DNA from 3 places in the Sinorhizobium sp. Y406 genome. Region 2 is predicted to be linked to each of the others. Evidence: riboswitches for the same ligand, from Rfam matches in the RefSeq annotation. Region 2 holds a riboswitch; each other region holds the start of a gene.
What was found. Region 2 has a riboswitch for thiamine pyrophosphate ahead of thiB (thiamine ABC transporter substrate binding subunit). Riboswitches for the same ligand answer to the same signal wherever they lie in the genome.

Region 1: linked by a shared signal. The riboswitch ahead of thiC (phosphomethylpyrimidine synthase ThiC) and the one ahead of thiB (thiamine ABC transporter substrate binding subunit) in region 2 are both predicted to bind thiamine pyrophosphate.
Region 3: linked by a shared signal. The riboswitch ahead of thiD (bifunctional hydroxymethylpyrimidine kinase/phosphomethylpyrimidine kinase) and the one ahead of thiB (thiamine ABC transporter substrate binding subunit) in region 2 are both predicted to bind thiamine pyrophosphate.

Annotation. Positions count from the first base shown of each region.
Region 1 is NZ_CM178975.1:1,196,470-1,204,413, forward strand. Features, by position in the region: gene AC4P1R_RS22455 (ABC transporter ATP-binding protein/permease) at 1-901, opposite strand, end outside; TPP riboswitch at 1,192-1,303, shown strand; gene thiC (phosphomethylpyrimidine synthase ThiC) at 1,400-3,229, shown strand; gene thiO (glycine oxidase ThiO) at 3,231-4,271, shown strand; gene thiS (sulfur carrier protein ThiS) at 4,268-4,465, shown strand; gene AC4P1R_RS22475 (thiazole synthase) at 4,467-5,240, shown strand; gene AC4P1R_RS22480 (thiamine phosphate synthase) at 5,237-5,842, shown strand; gene AC4P1R_RS22485 (alpha-glucosidase/alpha-galactosidase) at 6,156-7,529, opposite strand; gene AC4P1R_RS22490 (ABC transporter ATP-binding protein) at 7,552-7,944, opposite strand, start outside.
Region 2 is NZ_CM178974.1:3,116,909-3,124,852, reverse strand. Features, by position in the region: gene thiP (thiamine/thiamine pyrophosphate ABC transporter permease ThiP) at 1-724, opposite strand, end outside; gene thiB (thiamine ABC transporter substrate binding subunit) at 813-1,841, opposite strand; TPP riboswitch at 1,889-2,003, opposite strand; gene AC4P1R_RS14785 (GNAT family N-acetyltransferase) at 2,209-2,703, shown strand; gene AC4P1R_RS14780 (thiamine diphosphokinase) at 2,783-3,433, shown strand; gene AC4P1R_RS14775 (ABC-F family ATP-binding cassette domain-containing protein) at 3,438-5,264, shown strand; gene AC4P1R_RS14770 (MarR family transcriptional regulator) at 5,377-5,856, shown strand; gene AC4P1R_RS14765 (multidrug effflux MFS transporter) at 5,853-7,091, shown strand; gene AC4P1R_RS14760 (argininosuccinate synthase) at 7,155-7,944, opposite strand, start outside.
Region 3 is NZ_CM178975.1:129,394-137,337, reverse strand. Features, by position in the region: gene AC4P1R_RS17640 (polysaccharide biosynthesis tyrosine autokinase) at 1-1,476, shown strand, start outside; gene AC4P1R_RS17635 (hypothetical protein) at 1,778-1,990, opposite strand; gene thiD (bifunctional hydroxymethylpyrimidine kinase/phosphomethylpyrimidine kinase) at 2,093-2,908, opposite strand; TPP riboswitch at 2,974-3,076, opposite strand; gene AC4P1R_RS17625 (peroxiredoxin) at 3,261-3,920, shown strand; gene AC4P1R_RS17620 (serine hydrolase domain-containing protein) at 4,038-5,045, opposite strand; gene AC4P1R_RS17615 (heavy metal translocating P-type ATPase) at 5,264-7,549, shown strand; gene AC4P1R_RS17610 (1-phosphofructokinase family hexose kinase) at 7,605-7,944, opposite strand, start outside.

The sequences.
Region 1 (7,944 bases), on a different replicon from region 2:
GAGCATAGGCGACGATGCGCTGGCCGAAGAAATTGTGAACGAGCTCGAAGCCCATATAACACGCCGTCAGGATGTTCAGGTTCGACCAGGTCTGGTCGATGTCGCGATAGCGCCGCCTGTGGATCCGCTTCTGTACCCCTTCCGCTTGCGAGGCCGCGACATGGAAGCTGCGGTGGAGAAGCGTCGTCAGCTCGCGGCGGTAGCTGCCCTCGGCCCATTGCATCCGGACGTCGAGCCGCTGCTGGATCGCGCCGAGCTTGGCGGCGATATAGGTATTGAAGGGCACGTAGGCGGCGACGGCAACAAGCGTCAGAAAGGCGCTGCCATAGCTGCCGAGAAACTCGAGCCCGCTGACCTCCGTCGAGGTCTCGATGATCCTGCCGCCGACGAAGTAGAGCGACAGGGTCACCCCGGCAACGCCCATGGCAAGCCCGATGGCGCCGCCGGTCATGCCCTTGATCGATTCCTGGACGCGTTGGTCTATGTTGTCCGGCACGCCCACCGACGTCGGAATGGCTTCCGCCACGCCGCGCTGCAGGTGAAGATGGGTATGATTGCAGTCGAGCAGTGCGTCATTGAAGCGTCGGTCGAGCCAGGCCCGCCATTTGCGATGCAGGGTCGTCGAGAAGAAGTGGCGCACGGCCGTGAACGCGATGGATTTCAGCACCATGATCGCGGCGAGCGTCCCCGCGATCGTCAGAATGGAGCTGAGCGTCGTCGGATTTTGCGGATGGTGGAGAAAGGCTATCGCGCTGACGAGTTCGCCCGAGGCTTCGGCGAACCAGACGCTCGCAATCGCCGACAGACCCGTGAGCACGACGATGATCGCTGCCAGCCCCCAGGCCTCCTGCCACTTCTCGGAAAACCAATAAGCCCACATCAGCCCCCAGAAGCTGCGCATCGGCGATACGGGAGTCGACCGGGGCTCTCTTCCCCACTTTCGGCTCCACACGTGCAAGGCCTTCTCCCCGAACTTACTGATCAGAACACGCTCCTCATTCCCATCCCATCCACTATCGACAAGGCTGCGCCCGACCGCACTGATCGCGATCAGTTTCCAAAAGAGAATAGTCCCTGTGCCCTGATGTTCCAACCAAGCGGGAGGCGAGAAACGAGACAGTCCACCGCGAGTGCCTCGCTGGGGTCCCAAAAAACCATCTTGACGGCGCGGCGATATCGGTGACTATGGGCGCCATTCACCAGGGGGGTCCCGGCAAGGGGCTGAGATACTGCTGAAGCGCGCAGTGACCCGTTGAACCTGATCCAGTTCATACTGGCGTAGGGACGGTGCAGACGTGCGAAAGCCAGGACTCCGTAGTTTCACGTTCCGTCGGCACAGCGTCTTTTCATCCTTCCGGCTTCAGAACTGGGTCTCCAACGCAAGAATTGGAGCCTCAAGATGAACGTTCTCAAACCTCTTTCCACGCCGCCCTCCGTCACGCAGGGACCTCTCCCCGCCTCGAAAAAAGTCTACAAACCGGGCGAACTCCATCCCGATCTGCGCGTGCCGATGCGCGAGATCGCACTGCATCCGACCTCCGGGGAGCCTCCGGTCACGGTCTACGATTCCTCCGGCCCCTATACGATCGAAGATGCCGGTATCCGCATCGATGCGGGCCTGCCGCGGTTGCGCCACGACTGGATCGTGGCACGCGGCGATGTCGAGCGTTACGAGGGCCGCGCCGTCAAGGCGGAGGACAACGGTTTTGCCACCGGCGAGCGGCTGACGCCGGAATTCCCCATGCTCCATCAGCCGCTGCGCGCCAAGCCGGGCCGGGCCGTCACCCAGCTCGCCTATGCCCGGGCCGGCATCATCACGCCGGAGATGGAGTTCATCGCCATCCGCGAAAACCTCGGGCGCAAGGCGGCGAAAGAGACACTCACACGCGACGGCGAGAGCTTCGGCGCGTCGGTGCCTGATTTCGTCACGCCGGAATTCGTCCGCCAGGAGGTCGCTGGCGGCCGGGCGATCATCCCCGCCAACATCAACCATCCGGAATCCGAACCGATGATCATCGGCCGGAACTTCCTGGTGAAGATCAACGCCAATATCGGCAATTCCGCCGTCACCTCGTCGATGGCCGAGGAAGTCGAGAAGATGGTCTGGGCGACGCGCTGGGGCGCCGACACGGTGATGGACCTTTCGACCGGCCGCAACATCCACAATATTCGCGAATGGATCATCCGCAACTCGCCGGTGCCGATCGGCACGGTGCCGCTCTACCAGGCCTTGGAGAAGGTGAATGGCATCGCCGAGGATCTCACCTGGGAGGTTTTCCGCGACACGCTGATCGAGCAGGCCGAACAGGGGGTCGACTATTTCACCATCCATGCCGGCGTGCGGCTCCATTATATCCCGCTGACCGTCGACCGCGTCACCGGCATCGTCTCGCGTGGCGGCTCGATCATGGCCAAGTGGTGCCTGCACCACCACCGCGAAAGCTTCCTCTACGAGCATTTCGAGGAGATCTGCGACATCTGCCGCGCCTATGACGTCTCCTTCTCGCTCGGCGACGGCCTGCGTCCCGGCTCGATCGCCGACGCCAATGACCGGGCGCAGTTCGCCGAACTCGAAACGCTCGGCGAACTGACGAAAATCGCCTGGGCGAAGGACTGCCAGGTGATGATCGAGGGCCCCGGCCATGTGCCGATGCACAAGATCAAGGAGAACATGGACAAGCAGCTCAAAACCTGCGGCGAGGCCCCCTTCTATACACTCGGGCCGCTGACGACCGACATCGCGCCCGGCTACGACCACATCACCTCCGGGATCGGCGCGGCGATGATCGGCTGGTTCGGCACCGCCATGCTCTGCTACGTGACACCGAAGGAGCATCTGGGGCTGCCCGACCGCAACGACGTCAAGGTGGGCGTCATCACCTACAAGATCGCCGCGCACGCGGCCGACCTCGCCAAGGGGCATCCGGCGGCCCGCATCCGCGACGACGCGCTGTCGCGCGCCCGCTTCGAGTTCCGCTGGGAGGACCAGTTCAACCTCTCGCTCGATCCGGAAACGGCGCGCAATTTCCACGACGAGACGCTGCCTAAGGAAGCGCACAAGGTGGCGCATTTCTGTTCAATGTGCGGCCCGAAATTCTGCTCCATGCGGATCTCCCACGACATCCGCGCCGAAGCGCAGAAGGAGGGGCTGGAGACCATGGCGGCGAAATACCGCGACGGCGGTGATCTCTACATGCCGGTCGCGCCAGAAACGCAGCCGGGAGAATGAGATGCCGGTCCTGATCAAGGGAGCCGGCGTCGCCGGTCTCGCCACCGCCCTCGAGCTCAGCCGCCGCGGCATCGCGGTGGAGGTGGTCGATGCGGCGGAAACCGTCGGAACCGGCGCATCCACCTATGCCGGCGGCATGCTCGCGCCGTTTTGCGAACGCGAAGCGGGCGACGAAGCCGTGTTGACGCTTGGGCTTTCCTCTGCCGACTGGTGGGAGGAGGCCCTCCCTGGCGCGGTATTCCGCAAGGGTACACTTGTCGTCGCGGCTGGCCGCGACAGCGGAGAACTCGATCGCTTCGCCGCCCGCACCCGCGGATATGAATGGGTCGGCGGCAACGCGATCGCAGAGCTCGAACCGGACCTCGCGGGCCGCTTCGAGCGGGCGCTGTTCTTTGCCGAGGAAGCCCATCTCGATCCGCGGAAGGCGATGGCCGGCCTCTACGAGACACTGATTGCGAGCGGCGTCCATTTCCACCTCGGCTGTTCGGACGTGCCCTCCGATCGATCCTATGCCGCCGTGGTCGAATGCACGGGCGCCGCGGCGATCGCCACCACGCCCGGCCTTCGCGGCGTGCGCGGCGAGATGCTTTTTCTGGAAACCCCGGAGATCAGCCTCTCGAGGCCGGTCCGCCTGCTTCATCCGCGCCATCCGCTCTATGTCGTGCCGCGCGAAGACCACCGGTTCATGGTCGGCGCGACCATGATCGAGACCGATGATGACGGACCGATCACCGCTCGCTCGCTGATGGAGCTGCTGAACGCCGCCTACGCGGTACATCCCGCCTTCGGCGAGGCGCGTGTCGTGGAGACTGGCGTCGGCATTCGTCCGGCCTTCGCCGACAACCTGCCCCGCGTCCTCGACCGTGACGACGGGTTCGCGATCGCCGGCATGTACCGCCACGGCTTCCTGCTTGCCCCCACCATGGCGCGGCAGCTGGCGGAAAGGCTCTGTGCCGGGGAACATCCGCCCTTCACTCCCGTCTTCGAGGAACCCGCGGCGGCGGACCGCCACCCATCTTTTCGACACGGAGCAATCCAATGACCTTGATCGTCAATGGCGAGACGCTGGAGAGCGGCGCAGCGACGTTGTCGGAGCTTTTGCTGGCGCTCGAATACGAGGGCGAGTGGCTGGCGACGGCCGTCAACGGGGAACTGGTGCACCGCGAGGATCGCAGCACCTGCCGGCTTTCCGACGGCGACCGGATCGAAGTGCTCTCGCCGATGCAGGGAGGCTGACATGCTCGAACTCTACGGAACCCGAGTCTCCTCGCGCCTCCTCCTCGGGACCGCGCGTTATCCCTCCCCCGCCGTTCTCGCGGAGGCCGTGCGCCGCTCGGGCACGGAGATCGTCACCGTATCGCTCCGCCGCGAGACCGCCGGCGGCAGGAACGGCGGCGCTTTCTTCGAATTGATCCGCGAGCTCGGCGTGCGCGTGCTGCCGAACACCGCCGGCTGCTATTCCGTGTCGGAAGCGGTGCTGACGGCGAAGATGGCGCGGGAGGTCTTTTCGACTAACTGGATCAAGCTGGAGGTGATCGGCCATCACGACACGTTGCAGCCGGACGTCTTCGGCCTGGTCGAGGCGGCGCGCATCCTCGTCGGCGAAGGCTTCGAGGTGTTCCCCTACACGACCGACGACCTCGTCGTCGCGGAACGGCTGCTCAGCGCCGGCTGCAAGGTGCTGATGCCCTGGTGCGCGCCAATCGGCAGCGCCATGGGCCCGCAGAACCTGCCGGCGCTGCGCGCCATGCGGGCGGATTTTCCCGATGTGCCGCTGATCGTCGACGCCGGTATCGGCCGCCCGTCGCATGCCGCAACGGTGATGGAACTCGGCTTCGAGGCGGTGCTGCTCAACACGGCGGTCGCCGGCGCCGGCGACCCGGCCGCAATGGCGGAGGCCTTCGCCAATGCGATCGAAGCCGGTCATGCGGCCTTTCAGGCCGGCATGATCGAGCCGCGCGACATGGCCGTCCCCTCAACCCCGGTCATCGGAAAGGCGGTGTTCTCGTGAAGCTCGACCCCTTCTATCTCATCGTCGACAGCGCCGCCTGGATCGAACGCCTCGTGCCGCTCGGCGTCAAGCTGGTGCAGCTTCGGATCAAGGACTTGAGCGACGAGGACATCCGCGGCGAGATCGGCGCCGCGAAGGCGACCTGCGCGGCGCATGGCTGCCAGTTGATCCTCAACGATTACTGGCGCCTCGCGATCGAGGAGGGTTGTGACTTCGTCCATCTCGGCCAGGAGGATCTCGCCGACGCCGACCTCGGTGCGATCCGCGCCGCCGGGCTGAAGCTTGGGCTCAGCACTCATGACGAGACGGAGCTTGAGGCCGCGCTTGTTGCCGAGCCGGACTATGTGGCACTCGGGCCGATCTACCCGACGATCCTGAAAAAGATGAAATGGGCACCACAGGGGCTCGACCGGCTTTCCAGCTGGCGCGAACGCGTAGGAACGCTGCCGCTCGTGGCGATCGGCGGGCTCAATCCGGAGCGGATCGGCGGGGTGTTTGCCCATGGTGCGGACAGCGCCGCGGTGGTGACGGATATCACGTTGAATGCGGATCCCGAAGGTCGGACCCGGGAGTGGATTCGGAAGACTGAGGCTTGGCGGTGAGGGTCACACTCTGCCCCTCTCCTCGGGTTTAACCCGAGAACTAGCCCTCTCCCCGCAAGCGGGGCGAGGGGACACCGTCGCAATTTGTCGCTACCGGTGAACGCCCACCGTGATCCGCGCCATAGTTGGAGCTGTTATGGGCAATGTGGGCGCCGCGAGTCTCCTTCGCCCCGCTTGCGGGGAGAAGGTGGCCGGCCCACCCTCCGCAGTTGCTGCGGAGGACGGGCAGGCCGGATGAGGGGGAAACCACCATCGAGAAAGGCCCCGGAACCAATGTCCCGGGGCCATCTGGTCGCCTGACCGGGAGAAAGAATCAGGCGGCCTCAACCTTCTTCGACACGCGGGCCCATTCCGGGATCCAGTCGCGGTGGGCGGCGAGCAGGTCGTCGACGAGCGACCAGATCTGGTCGAGGTCGAGCTCTGCGGCCGTGTGCGGGTCCATCATCGCCGCATGGTAGAGATGCTCGCGATTGTCGGTAACGAGAGCCTGGACCGTCAGTTCCTGGACGTTGATATTGGTGCGGATGAGTGCGGTCAATTGCGGCGGCAGCGCGCCGATATAGGTCGGCTGAATGCCGGAGGCGTCGACAAGGCAGGGCACCTCGGCTGCGCAGTTTTCCGGCAGCGAGGTGATGCAGCCATTGTTGCGGAGGTTGCCGTAGATCACCGACGGCTCGCCGGTCCAGACCGAGTTCATGATCGAGGAGGCGTATTCGTGGCTCTCGGCAACCTCGATCGTCTCGGCCTCCCGATATGCAGCCGCCTGGCCCTTCCACCGCTCGATCTGCTCGATGCAGCGCTTCGGATATTCGTCGAGCGGAATGCCGTATTTCTCGATCAGGTCCGGGCGGCCGTCCTTGATGAAATAGGGCGTGTATTCGGCGAAATGCTCCGAGCTTTCGGTGACGAAATAGCCGAGCCGCGTCAGCATTTCGTAGCGCACCTTGTTCGGGCAGCGCGGGTTCCAATGGCTGGGCTTCGGAATGCGTCCCTCGCGATAGCCGCGGATCAGGTCCGGATAAAGATCGCGATAGCTGCCGTCCTTCTGGCGGTGCTCGAACTTGAGATAGAACGCCATGTGGTTGATGCCGGCGGCGCGGTAGCGGATTTCGTCGAGCGGAATATCGAGGTCGCGGGCAAGCTCGAAGGCGGTACCCTGCACCGAGTGGCAAAGGCCGACCTGCTTGATCGTCGGATATTTCTCGGCGATCGCCCAGGTATTGATCGCCATCGGGTTGACGTATTGCAGGAGGATCGCCTCGGGGCAGACCTCGAGCATGTCCTCGCAGATCTTCCAGAGATGCGGCACGGTGCGTAGACCCCGCATGATGCCGCCGACGCCGAGCGTGTCGGCGATCGTCTGGCGCAGCCCGTATTTCTTCGGCACTTCGAAATCGGTCACCGTGCAGGGCTCGTAGCCGCCGATCTGGAAGGCGACGACGACGAAATCAGCGCCTTCGAGCGCCTTCAACTGATTCGAATAGGTCTCGATCTTGGCCTTTGCGCCGAGCGTGCGCACCAGTTTGCCGGCGACGATCTCGCTTTCGGCAAGACGCTCCGGGTTCAAATCCATCAGCGCGATGGTCGCGGCCGAAAGCGCCGGACGCTGCAGCACGTCGCCGATGATGTTCTTCATGAACACGGTCGAGCCGGCGCCGATGAAGGTGATCTTGGGTTGTCGGGTCATGGAGTACCTCTGTTCTGATAGGTCATGCGGCCACTTCGAAGGCGGCTCTTACCAGCCGTTCCGTGTAGGCAGTCTTGGGATTGGAGAGAATTTCGTTGACGGGCCCCTCTTCAACGATCTTGCCGTGCTGCATCACCACCACCCGGTGGCAGAGCGCGCGCACGACCTTGAGATCGTGGGAGATGAAGAGGTAGCTCAAACCCCGTTCGTCCTGCAGCTTACGCAACAGCTCGATGATCTGGGCCTGCACCGAGAGATCGAGCGCCGAGGTCGGTTCGTCGAGCAGGATGAATTCCGGCTCGAGCGCGATGGCGCGGGCGATGGCGATGCGCTGGCGCTGGCCGCCGGAGAATTCGTGCGGAAAGCGCGACAGGATATTGGCCGGCATACCGGCGCTGACGAGCGCATCCTGGAC
Region 2 (7,944 bases):
CCACCTGGAGGCCGGCCAGCGCGATCGCCCGCGGCGGATCGAAATCGAAACGCAGCGCCTGGTAGATCGCCACCTCGATGGTGCTTGCGGCGGGGCCGCCGCCAAGCGTCAGCACCAGCGTGAAGCTGGTGGCGCAGAGCATGAAGACGAGGCCGGCAATGCCCGGCAGCAGGCCGCGGATCGCCGGCCATTCGATGAAGCGGAAGATCGCGAACGAGCCCATGCCAAGATTGGCGGAGGTGCGCCAGTATTCGGCCGGGATACGCTCAAGTCCGGCGAGCATAAGCCTCACGGCCAGCGGCATGTTGAAAAAGACATGGGCCAAAAGGATGCCGAAAAGCCCGTAGATGCTGATTGGTGCGACGATGCCGATGGCCGTCAGGGCCCGGTTGAGAAAGCCTTGCCGACCCCAGACCTCGATCAGGCCGAGCGCGGCGACCAGCGCAGGCAGCCCCAGCGGCAGCGCCATCAGCCGCAACAGCCAGATGCGGCCCGGAAAGGCGGCCTGGCGGGCAAGCGCGCGGGCGACGGGGATCGCGAAGAGGATCGACAGTCCGGTCGAGAGGCTTGCCTGCAGAAGCGTGAACCGGGTGACGCGCCAGACATAGGCGTCGAAAAGATCCTGGCGGCCATCGGCGCCGCCGTGTGCGAGCAGAGCCGCAGCGGCGAGGCCGACGAAAAGCAGGATGCCGCCGAGGACCAAGCCCCCGGCGGCAATCGTCATCCTGTTCTCGCGCGCAAACAATTTAGCTCTTATTCCTTTGCAGGTTCTCATCGGAATTCGCGTGCGACTTCCCGGAACCTGCTTGGCCTCAGTTTCGGCTCATCGCCGCCAGCCACTCGTCGATCCAGGCCTTGCGGTTATCGGCGACGTCTTGGGGCGACATCAGGAACGTCTTTTCAGGCTGGACGAGCTTGCCGAACGCCTCCGGCAGGGGCTCCCTGGTTTCGCCGACCGGCAGCATCCAGTTGGTCGTCGGAATGATCGACTGGAATTCGGGTCCGATCATGAAGGCGAGAAATTGCCGGGCAAGTTCCGGATCGTCCGCATTCTTCGTCATGCCGGCCACTTCGATCTGGATGTAATGGCCCTCGGCGAATGGCGCCGCCTGGTAGCGGTCGGTGTTTTCGGCAACCATATGGTAGGCGGGCGAGGTGGTGTAGGAAAGCACCATCGGCGCCTCGCCCTTGGTAAAGAGTCCGTAGGCCTCCGACCAGCCGGGGGTCACCGTCAGAACACGTTCCTTGAGCTTGGCCCAGGCTTCGCCCGCCTCGTCGCCATAAACCGATTTCATCCAGAGCAGCAGCCCGAGGCCGGGCGTCGAGGTGCGCGGATCCTCGATGACGATCTTCTGCGACGGATCGCCTTCGACCAGTTCCTTCAGGCTCTTCGGCGGCTCCTTCAGCACTTCCGTGTCATAAACCACGGCGAAGTGGCCGTAGTCATAGGGAATGAACACGCCGTCGGAAAAATCGCCGGGAACCTCGAGCCCCTTGGTGTCGAGGGCGTGTGGCGCGAACAAGCCGGTGGCCTTGGCTTCGGCAACCAGATTGGTGTCGAGTCCGAGGACGATGTCGGCCTTCGTGGCTTCACCCTCGAGCTTCAGCCGCGTCAGCAACTCGACCCCGTCGGCGACGCCGACATAGTCGACCTTGCAGCCGCAACTCTTCTCGAAAGCCTCGGCGACCTTGGCGCCCGGGCCCCATTCGCTGATGAAGCTCTCATAGGTGTAGATCGTCAGCGTTTTTTCCGCGGCAAGGGCGCTTGCCGAAGAGGCGGCGAGGGCAAAGGCGGCGATCGCAAGCCGGTTGACTATCTTGCTGTGGAATGAACTGGGCATGTGGCACCTCTTCCCTGTTGTTCTTGCTGCACGGGAAAAGGGCGTTCGGTCCGATCGCTTCTAATCCCTCCGCCGGTACGAGCCGGATCAGGTTCCGCGGGTTGGCGTGACGCCTCTCAGCCACCGCCCGAAAGCCGGCGGATGGCACCCCGTTAGAGCAGGCCAAGATTTAGCTTCCGGGGGCAGTCAACGCAAGCGCAGTTTTAAGAGCGCCGCGCGTCTGATGAGGTCTGCGGCGATGCGTCAGGGGCTTTCGCTTGGCACGCCGTCTGCGCTATCAAGATGCGGAGGCCTTCCTCACATGTTCAACACGTACCGGCGAAGTTAGTTCACGGACGGCCGGTCACAAGGCGCGGGGTATGGGTTGATGCCAGACATGCTCGTTCGGCTCTACGCCCTGCCGGAGAGTCGCGCCGGCCGGCTCGGCCCCGACATCTCGATCCGGCGCGCCATGGCGCCCGAGCGCCGGACCGTCGTCTGCTGGGTGGGTGAGCATTTCGGCGCCGGCTGGGCGGGAGAGGCGGAAGCCGCCTTCTCCTCGACGCCGACACGCATCCATATCGCGCTCCATCAGGGCGCGCTCGTCGGATTCGCCTGCCATGACGTGACCGCGCTCGGCTTCTTCGGCCCTACCGGAGTGGATGGGACGATGCGCGGCCGCGGCATCGGCGAGGCGCTGCTCATTGAAAGCCTGATCGCGATGCGCGCGGCCGGCTACGCCTATGCGATCATCGGCGGTGCCGGTCCGACCGAATTCTACACGCGTACCGTCGGTGCGGTGGAAATACCGGATTCGACGCCCGGCATCTATGCGGATCTGCTCCGGCCCGACAATGGCGCGGAACCCGAGCCGCGCGAGTGACGTTGGCGAAGGATACCGGACGCAAACGGCGGTGCCGGGCCTTTCCCTTCAGAGCCGCTTTGCGCTATGGGCTTCTGCCATGAGCCAATCACCCTTCACAATTCTTCTCGGCGGCGCGCTTACCCTGACGGAGCGGCTAACGGCGCAATTGGCCGGCAGCCGGTTTATCGCCGCCGACGGCGGCATGCGCCATGCGAGGACGCTGCAAGTCTTGCCGGACCTCTGGGTGGGCGACTTCGATTCGACCGAAGAGTCACTCTTTTCGGAATTCGCCGAGGTGCCGCGGGAAAAATACCCGGCGGAGAAGAACGCCACCGATGGCGAGATCGCCGTCGAGGCGGCGCTTTCGCGCGGCGCGACATCGCTGATCTTTGCCGGTGCGCTCGGCGGCACCCGTAGCGACCATGCCTTTCTGCACTTGTTGCGGCTCGCCGCGCTCGCGGAAGAGGGGCTTGCGGTCTTCATGACCTCCGGCGAGGAAGAGGCCTGGCCGCTGCGGCCGGGGTCGCGGGAGATCGACCTGCCCAAGGGCAGCCTGTTCTCGATCCTCGGTTTCACCGAGCTTTCCGGCCTTACCATCGAAAACGCGCGTTATCCGCTCGACGATTTCCATCTGCCCTTCGGATCGTCGCGGACGATTTCCAACGTGGCGGAAGGCCCCGTTCGCCTTTCCCTGAAATCCGGCCGGGCCGTCGTGCTTGCCCGGCCCTATGATCTTTCCGGAGCCTGACGCCTTGGCGCCCCCCATCCTGAAACTCGACGACATTTTCCTCACCTTCGGCGGCGCGCCGCTTCTCGCCGGCGCCGGCCTGCAGGTGGAGCCCGGCGACCGCATCTGCCTCGTCGGCCGCAATGGTTCCGGCAAGTCGACGCTGCTGAAGATCGCCGCCGGCCTTGCCGAACCGCAATCCGGCGAGGTCTTCCGCCATCCCTCGGCGACGATCCGCTACCTGCACCAGGCGCCGGACTTCGAGGGCTACGACAACGTGCAGGCCTATGCGGAGTCCGGGCTCGGCCCGGGCGACGACCCCTATCGCGTCAGCTATCTGTTGCAGCATCTCGGTTTGACGGGGGAAGAGGATCCCAAGCGGCTTTCCGGCGGCGAGGCGCGCCGCGCCGCGCTGGCGCGGGTCATGGCGCCGGAGCCCGATATCCTGCTTCTCGACGAGCCGACCAACCATCTCGACCTGCCGACGATCGAATGGCTGGAAGACGAGCTCGTGCGCAGCCGTTCGGCGCTGGTGCTGATCTCCCACGACCGGCGTTTCCTCGAAAGGGTCTCGACCGCGACCGTCTGGCTCGACCGCGGCCAGTCGCGCCGGCTCGATCGCGGCTTTGCCCATTTCGAGGCCTGGCGCGACGAGGTGCTGGAGGCGGAGGAACTGGAGCAGCACAAGCTCGGCAAGGCGATCGAACGGGAAGAGCACTGGCTGCGCTATGGCGTCACCGCGCGGCGCAAGCGCAACATGCGCCGGCTGGGCGAACTCAAGGACATGCGTGCCCGCTATCGCGGCCACAAAGGGCCGCAGGGCACGATCCAGGCGGGCGTTTCCGATGCCAGGGAGTCGGGCAAGCTCGTCATCGAGGCGGAAAAGATCACCAAGGCCTATGGCGATCGCACCATCGTCGCGCCCTTCTCGATCCGCGTCCATCGCGGCGACCGGATCGGCCTCGTCGGACCGAACGGCGCCGGCAAGACGACGCTGCTCAAGCTTCTGACCGGCCAGCTCGAGCCGGATTCCGGCAGTGTCAGGCTCGGCACCAATCTCGAGATCGCCACGCTTGACCAGAAACGCGAGGAGCTCAACCTCGACGATACGCTGGCGCATTATCTGACCGACGGGCGCGGCGAGACGCTGCTGGTCAATGGGGAGCAGCGCCACGTCACGGGCTACATGAAGGAGTTCCTGTTCCAGCCGGAGCAGGCGCGCACGCCGATCCGCGAGCTTTCCGGCGGCGAGCGGGCGCGGCTGATGCTCGCCCGCATTCTCGCGCGCGCCGTAAACCTGCTGATCCTCGACGAGCCGACGAACGACCTCGACATCGAGACGCTCGACCTCCTGCAGGAGATCGTCGCCGGCTTCGTCGGCACGGTGATCCTCGTCAGCCACGATCGCGACTTCCTCGACCGGACGGTGACCTCCACCATCGCACCGGCCGATCCGGAGGCGCCCGACGGTCGCTGGATCGAATATGCCGGCGGCTATACCGACATGATGGCGCAGCGCCGGGGCGCGATCGAGGAGCGGCGCAAGGCGGAAAGGTCGGAGAAGGCCAGGGCGAGCGACGCTGCTGCCGAAACCGCCGAGCCGCAGAAGGCGAAGGGCAAGCTTTCCTACAAGCAGAAATTCGCGCTCGAGACCCTGCCGAAGGAGATCGCCAAGGCCGAAGCGGAGATCGCCAGGCGGGAAGAGAAGATGCACGACCCCAACCTCTTCTCCCGCGATCCGGACGGTTTTGCCAGGCTTGCCGCCGAGCTCGAAAAGCTGAAAGAGGGGCTCGCGCGAATGGAGGAGGAGTGGCTGGAGCTCGAAATGCTGCGCGAGGAGCTCGAGGGCTGAGACCCTAGAAACGCCAGAACGCCTGCCTCAGCCGGCGTCTCTCCATCCCGCATTGAGCACCTTCAATGGATATGATAAGTAAACCTTATTATCTTCATTGAGAACCCATTCCATGCCGACAAAATTCGATTCCGATGCGATCGGAATGCTGCTCACCGATGTCTCCCGCCTGTTGCGCGGCGCCTTCGACCGCAAGGTCAATCAGATGGCGCTCGGCATCACCCCGGGCGAGGCGCGGGCCCTGATCCAGGTGGCGGCGACCGAAGGGATCAAGCAGGCGGAAATCGCCACCCGCATGGGAATCGAGCCGATGACGCTCTCGACCTATCTCGATCGCCTCGAGACGATGGGGCTCGTCGCGCGTGTGCCGGACCCGGCCGACCGACGCGCGAAGAATGTCGTCGTCACCGACAGCGCCGATCCGCTGCTTTCCGCGTTGACCGGAGGCCTGCGCGAGATGATGAACGCCTATACCGAAGGCCTCGGAGAGGAGGGACGGGAGCTGCTGCGCGCCAATCTGAAGATCCTGCGCGACAATCTCCGCCGGCTCGATCCCTGCCTTGCCCGCAAGGACAAGGGAGCGGCCGAATGACGCTGCGGATGAGCGAGCGGCGCACGAGCATCATCGGTGCCTTCCTCGTGGCGCTCGGCCCCGTTTCCATGGCGCTCTACACGCCGGCCATGCCGGAGCTCGTACGCGCCTTTTCTTCGAGCGAAGCGGCGATCAAGATGACGCTGTCGCTCTATTTCGGCGGCTTCGCCTTCGCTCAGCTCGTTTCCGGCACGCTGTCCGACGTCATCGGCCGGCGCCGGGCGACCTTGATCTTCATGGCGATCTATCTCGCCGGCAGCCTGATGGCGGCCTTTGCTCCGTCCGTCGCGATGCTGCTGGCCGGAAGGCTCGTGCAGGGAATCGGCGCATCGGTCGGCATGACGGTGGCGCGCGCCATCGTTCGCGACCAGTTCACCGGCACGACGGCCGCGCGCCTCATGAACATGATCGGCATGATGCTCGCGCTCGGGCCCGCCGTCTCGCCGACGCTCGGCGGCATCGCGCTCGGCCTCTTCGGCTGGCGGTCGATCTTCTTGCTGATGGTCGGTTTCGCGCTGATGGCCTGTATTACCGTGCAGTTCTTCATGGCCGAAACGGCGACGCCGGATCGCAGCAAGGGGCATCTCCTGCCGATTCTCCGGGCCTATGGCGAACTGTCGAGGGACAGCCGCTTCGTCTCCTCGACGCTGGTGATCGGCGGCGCGGTCGGCGCCCTCTATGCCTGGGCGACGATGCTGCCCTTCGTGCTGATCGGCGAAGTGGGCCTGACGCCGACCGAATTCGGCGTCGGCATGCTGATGCAATCGGGGCTCTTCTTTTCGGGCACCGTCACCGTGCGGCTCCTGATGCGGCGCTTCACGCCGCAGGCGCTGGTGCCGGCGGGACTTTTCTTCATCGGTGCGGCGAGCCTCGGCCTGGCCTTCAGCATGCACGCGCTCGATCCGAGCTTTTTCTCGGTGATGGTGCCGATCGGTCTCTATGCCTTCGGCATCGCCTATGTCATGCCCTATATGATGACGGCGGCGATGGCGCCCTTCCCGCATATAGCCGGCACTGCATCGGCGATGATGGGCTTCATCCAGATGGGGGCGGGGCTCGTCGGCGGAGCGCTCGCCGCTCTCGTCGGCGCGCCGGTGCTGGCGCTCGGAACGATCATCCCGGGCTTCGGGCTGATCTCGATAGCCAGCTATCTCTGGTATCGCAGAACCGTTCGTCTTAGACCTCTGACGGCGCCGGAGCTTGCCGAAGAACCTCTGCAGGGCGCGGCGGAATAGGTGCCAATCAAAAAGCCGCGGCGGATCGCTCCGCCGCGGCTTTCTTCCAAATCTCTACCAAACTCAACGGTTGCGCGCGGCCAGCGTGCGCAGGCGCAGCGCATTGAGCTTGATGAAGCCTGCGGCGTCCTTCTGGTCGTAAGCGCCCTGGTCGTCCTCGAAGGTGACCAGCTTGTCGGAATAGAGCGACTTGTCGCTCTCGCGGCCTATGACCATGACATTGCCCTTGTAGAGCTTCAGCGTCACTTCGCCTTCCACATGTTCCTGGCTCTTGTCGATCGCCGCCTGCAGCATCTCGCGCTCCGGCGAGAACCAGAAGCCGTAATAGATGAGCTCGGCATAGCGCGGCATCAGCTCGTCCTTCAAATGCGCGGCGCCGCGGTCGAGTGTGATGCTCTCGATCGCGCGGTGGGCGGCGAGCAGGATCGTGCCGCCTGGCGTCTCATAGACGCCGCGCGATTTCATGCCGACGAAGCGGTTCTCGACAAGGTCGAGGCGGCCGATGCCGTTGTCGCGGCCATAGTCGTTGAGCTTGGCGAGCAGCGTTGCCGGCGACAGGCGAACGCCGTCGATCGAGACCGCGTCGCCGCGCTCGAAGCCGATCTTGATGATGGTCGCCTTATCGGGAGCGGCTTCCGGCGAAATCGTGCGCATGTGCACATATTCCGGCGCTTCCTGGGCCGGGTCTTCGAGAACCTTGCCTTCCGAGGAGGAGTGCAACAGGTTGGCGTCGACGGAGAAGGGGGCCTCGCCCTTCTTGTCTTTCGCGACCGGGATCTGGTGCTTCTCGGCGAATTCCAGCAATTCGGTGCGGCTCTTGAACGACCAGTCGCGCCAGGGGGCGATGATCTTG
Region 3 (7,944 bases), on a different replicon from region 2:
CCGGAGGGCGCAGTCAACAACGCCACCATCTCCCCTAAAGAGGGCGACAATTCCGTGATCAAGGAGCTCCGCAACCGCTATCTCACCATTGGCAAGCGCGAACGCGAAGTCTCGGAGAATTTCGGGGAGGATCATCCCCAGGCCGTCTCGCTGCGCGGGGAGCGCGAGGACATCGCGCGGCAGATCTATCAGGAACTGAAGCAGCTGACCGCCAGCTACCGGAACGAATATGAAGTCGCCCGCTCGCGCGAGGCATCGCTGCGCGAGAGCATCGAAGGTATTACCGGCAAGAATTCCGATGCCAGCCAATCGCTGGTGCAATTGCGCGGTCTGGAACAGAAAGCGGCGGCGCTGAAGTCGCTCTACGAGTCCTATCTTGGGCGCTATGAGCAGGCGACACAGCAGCGCTCCTTCCCGATCGCCAAGGCTCGCGTCATTTCCGAGGCCGGTGTTCCGGTTGGACCCTCGAGCCCGAAGAAGACGATGACGCTCGCGCTTTCGGCGGTGCTCGGACTTTTGGTCGGCGGTGCCTATGCGGCATTTCTCGAATTCCGCGAACGCACGTTCCGCCTGGAAGGTGACGTACGCTCGGCCCTCGGCCACCGGTCGCTCGGTTACCTGCCCCTGGTCGGATCCCGGCACAAGAAAGCGACGGAGCTCGTGCGGGCGCGATTCGGCTCCGACCGACCGCCACACGAAGCCGAGGAAACTTCTCTACCGTTCCCGCGGCTCTCGCGCCTCGTCGTCGACGCGCCACGCTCGGCTTTCGCGGAGACGTTCCGGAATGCAAAACTCGCCTGCGATCATATGCTGCCCGGCAACGAGAGCCGGGTGATCGCAATCGCCTCCGCGCTGCCCGACGAGGGCAAATCGGTCGTGGCGGCAAACTTTGCGGCGCTTCTCGCCGCGAGCGGAAAGAGAACCTTGCTGATTGACGCCGATATCCGCAAGCCCGGCCTGACCCGATTGATCACGCCTGCGCCGCGTGGAGGGCTGGTGGAAGTGCTGACGGGCGAGGCCACTTGGCCCGCGGGCATCAAGGTGGATCAGCGCTCCAAGCTCGCAATCCTGCCTGCAGGCGGCGGCACATCGAACGAAAGGCGGCATCAGAGCAATGAATTGCTCGCATCGCCTGCCATGGCGGGGCTGATCGAGAACGCCCGCAATTCCTTCGACTATGTCGTCGTCGACCTCGCAGCCCTCGCCCCCGTGGTCGATGCGAAGGCCTTCGCGCCGCTCGCCGACGGCGTTCTCTTCGTCGTCGAATGGGGCAGGACACCCACAAGGCTCGTGCGCGATCTCCTCAATTCCGAGCCGCAGATCGATGCCAAGGTTCTCGGCGTCATTCTCAACAAGACCGATATGAAGGAGCTGCAGAAGTACAGCGACTTCGACGGCGCAGAGAAATACCGGCATCGTTACGGCAAGTACTACATCGAGCCGGATGTACCCGAGGCCCGCTACACGGCCGCTTGACCCGCGAGTCCTTCAGCGGCCTCCGCCTGAAATCTGTTTCGAGGGACTTGAAGGCGGCGTCATCGCCGCCTTCGCTTTCGAGCGGGTGTTCCATGTTTGAGAGCGAGGCTAATCGGGGCACGCACGAGAAGCGACGAATTGGGGATTGAACGGTAGAGCGCGCTCGGATCGCCCGCAAGACGACCGAAGTCCTGGTTTGCCGCCAGCGCGTGCACTGTCGTCAATGTCGCCGCCGATGTTCCACGTGTGAGAATTCTACCGTGCGGGACCTCAGGTCGGCAGGCGCCGCCGCGCGACTGATTCAATTGGACTTGCGGTCGAGGCCGACGATCCACGCCGCAACCATGAAGACGATCGCCGCCATCAGGGCGCCGAACGCCAGAAGGTAAAACAGGAAATATTCGATCAGCCGGGGCGCGAACAGGAGTGCACGCCACAATAGGCTTGGCGACTGCCGCCAGTCCGGCAGTTCGTCACGATTGAAAGCCTCCAGTCGACGAGCAAGAAAGTGCATATCGCTGAACCCGCTGTCTTTCGTTAACCATAGACGATAGCCTTTTCCGGCTCAACCATGGCAATAGCAGGGCATGAGGCTGGCATGCCTCCCAATTTGACGTTAAGAGTTCCACCATTGGTGGAAATGATGCACCGGTCCCCGCCCCTGCCCGACCTTCAGGTCGTCGGCGGCGGAAATTGCTCCATGCAGATAATGTTTGGCTGCGCGGACCGCTTCGGCGAGCGGTAGCCCCGAAGCGAGGCCCGCGGCGATTGCAGCTGAAAGGGTGCAGCCGGTACCGTGATCATTGTGTGTCTCTATGCGCGATGCCGGCAGACGCAGCAACGTTTGGCCATCGAGGAAGAAGTCCGTGGCGTCGCCACCGGGCAGATGTCCTCCTTTGACCAGCACGGAACGGGCTCCAGTCTTCAAGAGCGCCTCGGCCTGGCGCACCATCTCTCCTTCACTCTCGGCGGTCGGACGGCCGGTCAGAAGTGCCGCTTCGGCCAGGTTCGGGGTCGCGACGAGTGCCAGAGGCAGCAGGTCTTCGATGAGTGCTGCGATCGCTCCCGGGTGGAGCAGACGATCGCCGGAGGTTGCAACCATCACCGGGTCGACGACCGCAAGCCTGCCGTAACGGCGCAGGCCATCGGCGATGACGGCAATTGTCTCCCGTCGCGACACCATGCCGATCTTCACCGCCTTCACGTCAAGGTCGCTAAGTACAGCTTCCATCTGTGCCGCCACCATTCCGGCCGAGACGTCCTCAACGGCGGCAACACCCCTGGTGTTCTGCGCGGTGATCGCCGTGACGACGCTTGCACCGTAAACCCCGAGCGCCGAGAAGGTCTTGAGGTCGGCCTGGATGCCGGCACCGCCGCCCGAATCCGATCCGGCAATGGTGAGCGCCACCGGCGCAATGGGGCGAGGAGGCATCATCTATCGAACTCCCGACACACGTCACGGAGATCCGGTAAGGCGAAGAATTGGCTTGGCTTGCCGAGGGCGACCCATTCCGTTCCTACGCCGGCATGACCCGGATCAGGTTCAAGGGTCCGGCTCACCACCGTCTCAGCGCCGTCAGGCGCTCCCCTCGGAATGCCGGCATTCTATGCGTCAGCAGCCCCGGAGTGTCAACGCAATGCGGCCGCGGCACTGGCGCACGAGCCGGTCGACGTGAAGCCGGACGATCTTTCTCACTGCTGGGAGCGACGACGCGTTTCGCGCTCGAAAACTTTGCCGTTTGCGCTATTCTTGCGCAATTCCTCCGACACGAAAGGAGCACATCATGGCCCTGCGCATCAACGATACTGCCCCCGATTTTACCGCAGAGACGACCCACGGCACGATCAATTTCCACGAATGGGTCGGTGACGGATGGGCGGTCCTCTTCTCTCACCCGAAGAATTTCACGCCCGTATGCACCACCGAACTCGGCGCCATGGCGGGGGTGGAAGACGAATTCCGCAAACGCGGCGTCAAGATCATCGGCATCTCCGTCGATCCGGTCGAGAGCCATGCCAAGTGGAAGGGCGACATCAAGCTCGCGACGGGCTTTGATGTCGAATATCCGCTGATCGGCGATCGCGATCTCAAGGTGGCCAAGCTTTACGACATGCTGCCGGCCGACGCCGGGGACACTTCCGAGGGCCGCACGCCTGCCGACAATGCGACCGTGCGGTCGGTCTACGTCATTGGTCCGGATAAGAAGATCAAGCTGATGCTGAGCTATCCGATGACCACCGGCCGCAATTTCGAAGAGATCCTGCGGGCGATCGATTCGATCCAGCTCACCGCCAAGCATCAGGTGGCAACGCCCGCCAACTGGAAACAGGGCGAGGATGTCATCATCACGGCCGCGGTGTCGAACGAGGATGCCGTCCAGCGCTTCGGCTCCTTCGAGACGGTTCTACCCTATCTCAGGAAGACCAAGCAGCCGACGGCTTGAGACCGCCGGCCAACCGGGGATAGATACCATCATTCGCCGCGAAACCACGTGTTTCGTGGCGGTCTTTTTTGAGCCGCGCGGTACGTTACTGCGGATGCACGAGCGCGGAGGATTTCATCAGTCGGCTTCCAGCGTGTCGATGATGTCGGCGAGGACGCCGTGCAGTGCGTCTCGATAGCCGGTACGGGCGGAAGGCCCATCCTGTTCGGAGGTCATCACGACGGTCAGCTTCAAGTCCGGCACGATATAGAGCATCTGGCCGCCGTAACCCCAGGCGAAATGCACGTCTTCGCCGCCGATCTGCCGGGTGAACCAGCCGTAGCCATAGGCGTCGCCGGAAAATCGCGAATTCGTGTGTGCCTGCCAGGAGAGATCGATCCAATTGTCCGGGATGACTTGGCGCCCATCCTCCGTCCGGCCGCGATTGCGGTAGAGCTCGCCGAAGGTGAGCAGAGAGCGGGCGGTCATGGCCATCTCGTTTCCGCCGAGATAGATCCCCTGCGGATCCCGCGACCAGGCGTCGATGCGAAACCCGTCGACCGGGCCCAGCCATTCGCGCGCAAGGGCCAGGGTCGACTTGCCGCCAACTTTCGTCAGGATCGCCGACAGGAGATGCGTCGACGCCGTCGAATAGAGCATCCTCCCTCCCGGCTCCGCGTCGAACGGCTGCGCAAGTGCGAAACGAACCCAATTGCGGCTTGAAACCCAGCGCCCGTAGTTCGGGCCGGACAGTCGGCCCAATCCCGCCTGCATCGACAACAGGTTGCCGATCGTGATGTCGCCGATGCGCGGGTCGGCCGGGGAAGGCAGGTCCGACTTGAGAATGGGGGCGATCTTCTGCTCGGGTCCTGTAAGAAGACCTTTGTCGATAGCGATGCCGACGAGAGCCGAGATGATCGACTTCGACGCTGACTTGATATTGGTCGATTCCGATGGCCGATGGCCGCGATAGCCCTGTTCCGCGACCACTTCGCCGTCCTGGGCGACGATGATCGTCTTCAGGGACTTGAGATCGTCCCGTCCTGCGAGGCTCTTGAGAAGACCCGGCACAGCGGAGGTCTGCTGCGCGATCACTGGCGAAACGCAGACCAGAAGCGATAGAATAACGGCCACGAACCTGATCATGCCCACGACCTAGAGCCAAAGCGCTGCACAGCCATGCGGTGGGCGCCCGGCTCACGACAATTTGAGCGATTACTCGACATGGCGGCCTAAAAAGCGCGCTTGCAGACGACTTGCGCAGGGTCAAGGCGCCGGAAGGCGCCTCGCATATTCTTGTCCCCTGCAAAGGAGAAAACTTGACGCCGAACCGCTTATCCAAACTGATTTCGCAGGGAGAGGAATTGGGCCGGCGCCTTCTCCTCGCGCTGATTGCTTCGGCGCTGCTGACGGGCGGCGCCGCCTGGTTCGCCGGCCGGCCCGAGATCAGCACAGCCGCTTGGGCTGCGGGCACCGCAGTTGTGCTGACGAGCCTCATCACCGAGATCGCGATCAGCCTCGGCAAAAGGGAATTCGGGCTCGACATCATCGCCGCACTCGCGATGGCGGGCGCGCTTCTCCTTGGAGAATACCTGACCGGCAGCATCGTCGCGCTGATGTTCACGGGCGGGCAGGCATTGGAGGAGTTTGCGCAGCGGCGGGCGCGGCGCGAGCTGACGGCGCTGCTTGATCGGGCGCCGAGCACCGCCATGCGCTTAGCGGAAGGGCAATGGGAGGAGGTGCCCGTCGGCGCGCTGACGGCCGGCAATTGCATCCTGGTGCGTGCAGGAGAAGTCGTGGCGGTGGACGGAAATGTGGAGGACGGCAATGTCGCCGTCATCGACGAGTCGGCTCTGACCGGAGAGGCCCTGCCAGTCCGCCGGCGGTCCGGCGAACCGGTGCTGAGCGGCACACTAAATGCCGGCGATGCCTTCCAAATGACTGCATCGCACACGGCAGCCGAGAGCACCTACGCCGCGATTGCAAGACTGGTCGAGGCGGCAAGGGCCGCCAAGGCACCGATGGCGCGCCTCGCGGATCGCTACGCGCTCGTTTTTCTGGCCATCACGCTACTGCTTGCCGGCGGGGCCTGGGCCGTATCCGGGGAGGCGATCCGGGCGCTTGCCGTCCTCGTTGTCGCCACGCCCTGTCCGTTGATCCTTGCCGTGCCGGTGGCAATCATCTCGGGCGTGTCGCGCTGCGCCGGCAAAGGCGTGCTCGTGAAAGGTGGCGGCGCCCTGGAGATGCTGGCCAACACGAAAACGGTGCTTCTGGACAAGACGGGCACGATCACCGACGGCCGGGCCGGGCTGATCGACGCGAGATGCCGCGGCGACCTCGATCCGATCGAGGTACTGCGCCTTGCAGCATCGCTGGACCAGGGTTCCCACCATGTCATCGCCCGGGCGCTCGTCGCGGCGGCGCGCGAACGCGGACTTGAACTTTCCACACCCTCCGCTTCCCGCGAGACGGCGGGAGCCGGAGTGACCGGCTACGTAGAAGGTCACGAGATCGCCGTCGGAGGCTGGGATTTCGTGAGCGCGCGTGTCGAGGCGAGCGGCTTTTCTCGAGAGATCCGGGAATGGATCGCTAGAGACGGTTTCGTCGCCGTCCTCGTCGCCGTGGACAGGTCCTTGGCAGGCGCGTTCCTGTTGGCGGACGAGATCAGGCCCGAGGCGGGCTCGGTGCTCCGGCATTTGCGCGAGGCTGGGGCCCGGCGTATCGTGCTCGCTACCGGCGATCGTGCGGAAATGGCCGAGATCCTCGCATCCTTCCTCCAAGTCGACAGTGTGATGGCCGAATTGACCCCGGAGGACAAGACCCGGATCGTCGAGGCGGAAAAGGCCTCGGGGAGACCAGTCATGATGGTGGGCGACGGCGTGAACGACGCGCCGGCGCTCGCCGCCGCCGATATCGGGGTGGCGATGAGTGCGCGCGGCGCCGCCGCGTCCTCCGAAGCGGCCGACGTCGTCATTCTCGTGGACAGGCTCGACCGCCTCGTCAGCGCGATCCGGATCGCCCGGCGCTCGCATCGCATCGCCCTTCAGAGCGTCTATGCCGGCATGGGCCTGTCCATTGCCGGCATGATCGCGGCGGCACTCGGCTACCTGGCCCCGGTCCAAGGCGCACTCTTGCAGGAACTCATCGACGTGGTGGCGATCCTCAATGCATTGCGCGCCCTTGCAGGGCCGGTGCACGGCTGGAGAAAGCGACCGCGACTGCCGCATGCGGAGCTCCTGCGTTTGGAAGAGGAGCATCGTGACTTGATCGACGTCGTGGACGAAATCCGCCACACGGCCGAACGCGTCGGGCACTTGCCGGGACCTGAATTCCGCCGGCAGCTTGCGGATCTGGACGTGTTGCTCAGGCAACGTCTCCTTCAGCACGAGCGGCAGGACGATGAAGAACTTTATCCGAAACTGCGTGGTAGCACGGACACGCCGGACGCGCTTGCGGGCATGAGTCGGACGCATATGGAGATCCGGCGGCGGGTACACAGCCTGGCTTCGCTTCGCAAGGCACTCGGCGAGGATGGGCCAAGCCCCGCGCAACGCTACGAAATCCAGCGGCTGCTCCACGGCCTCGAAGCAATCACGCGGCTGCATTTCGCCCAGGAGCAGGAAATCTATCGGATGCTCGAGGACGGTTGAGAGGAATGACCCCGCGGACGGTACAGACGACCGTTCGTCTCCGGATCGCAGGCGATCAAGAACGCCCTGCCTCGGCTTCGTAGATGGCGAACACATCGTCGCGCCTGCAAAGCTCGGTGCCGGGCGTCATCGCAGCGGCCGCACCCGCGGCCACCCCCAAGCGGAACGCATCTTCCATCGGTTTGCCCTGCATCAGGAACCAGACCACCGCCCCGACGAAGCTGTCACCGGCCCCGACGGCGGATTGGACGACCACATGTTTCGAGGGTACGCGCAGGATTCCATTCGGACCGGCCAGCCAGGCACCCTCGCGACCCATGGTGACCGCGACATATTCGGCGGCGCCATTCTTGACCAGCGTCGCCGCCGCTTCGCCGACGCCGTGTTCGTTGAGA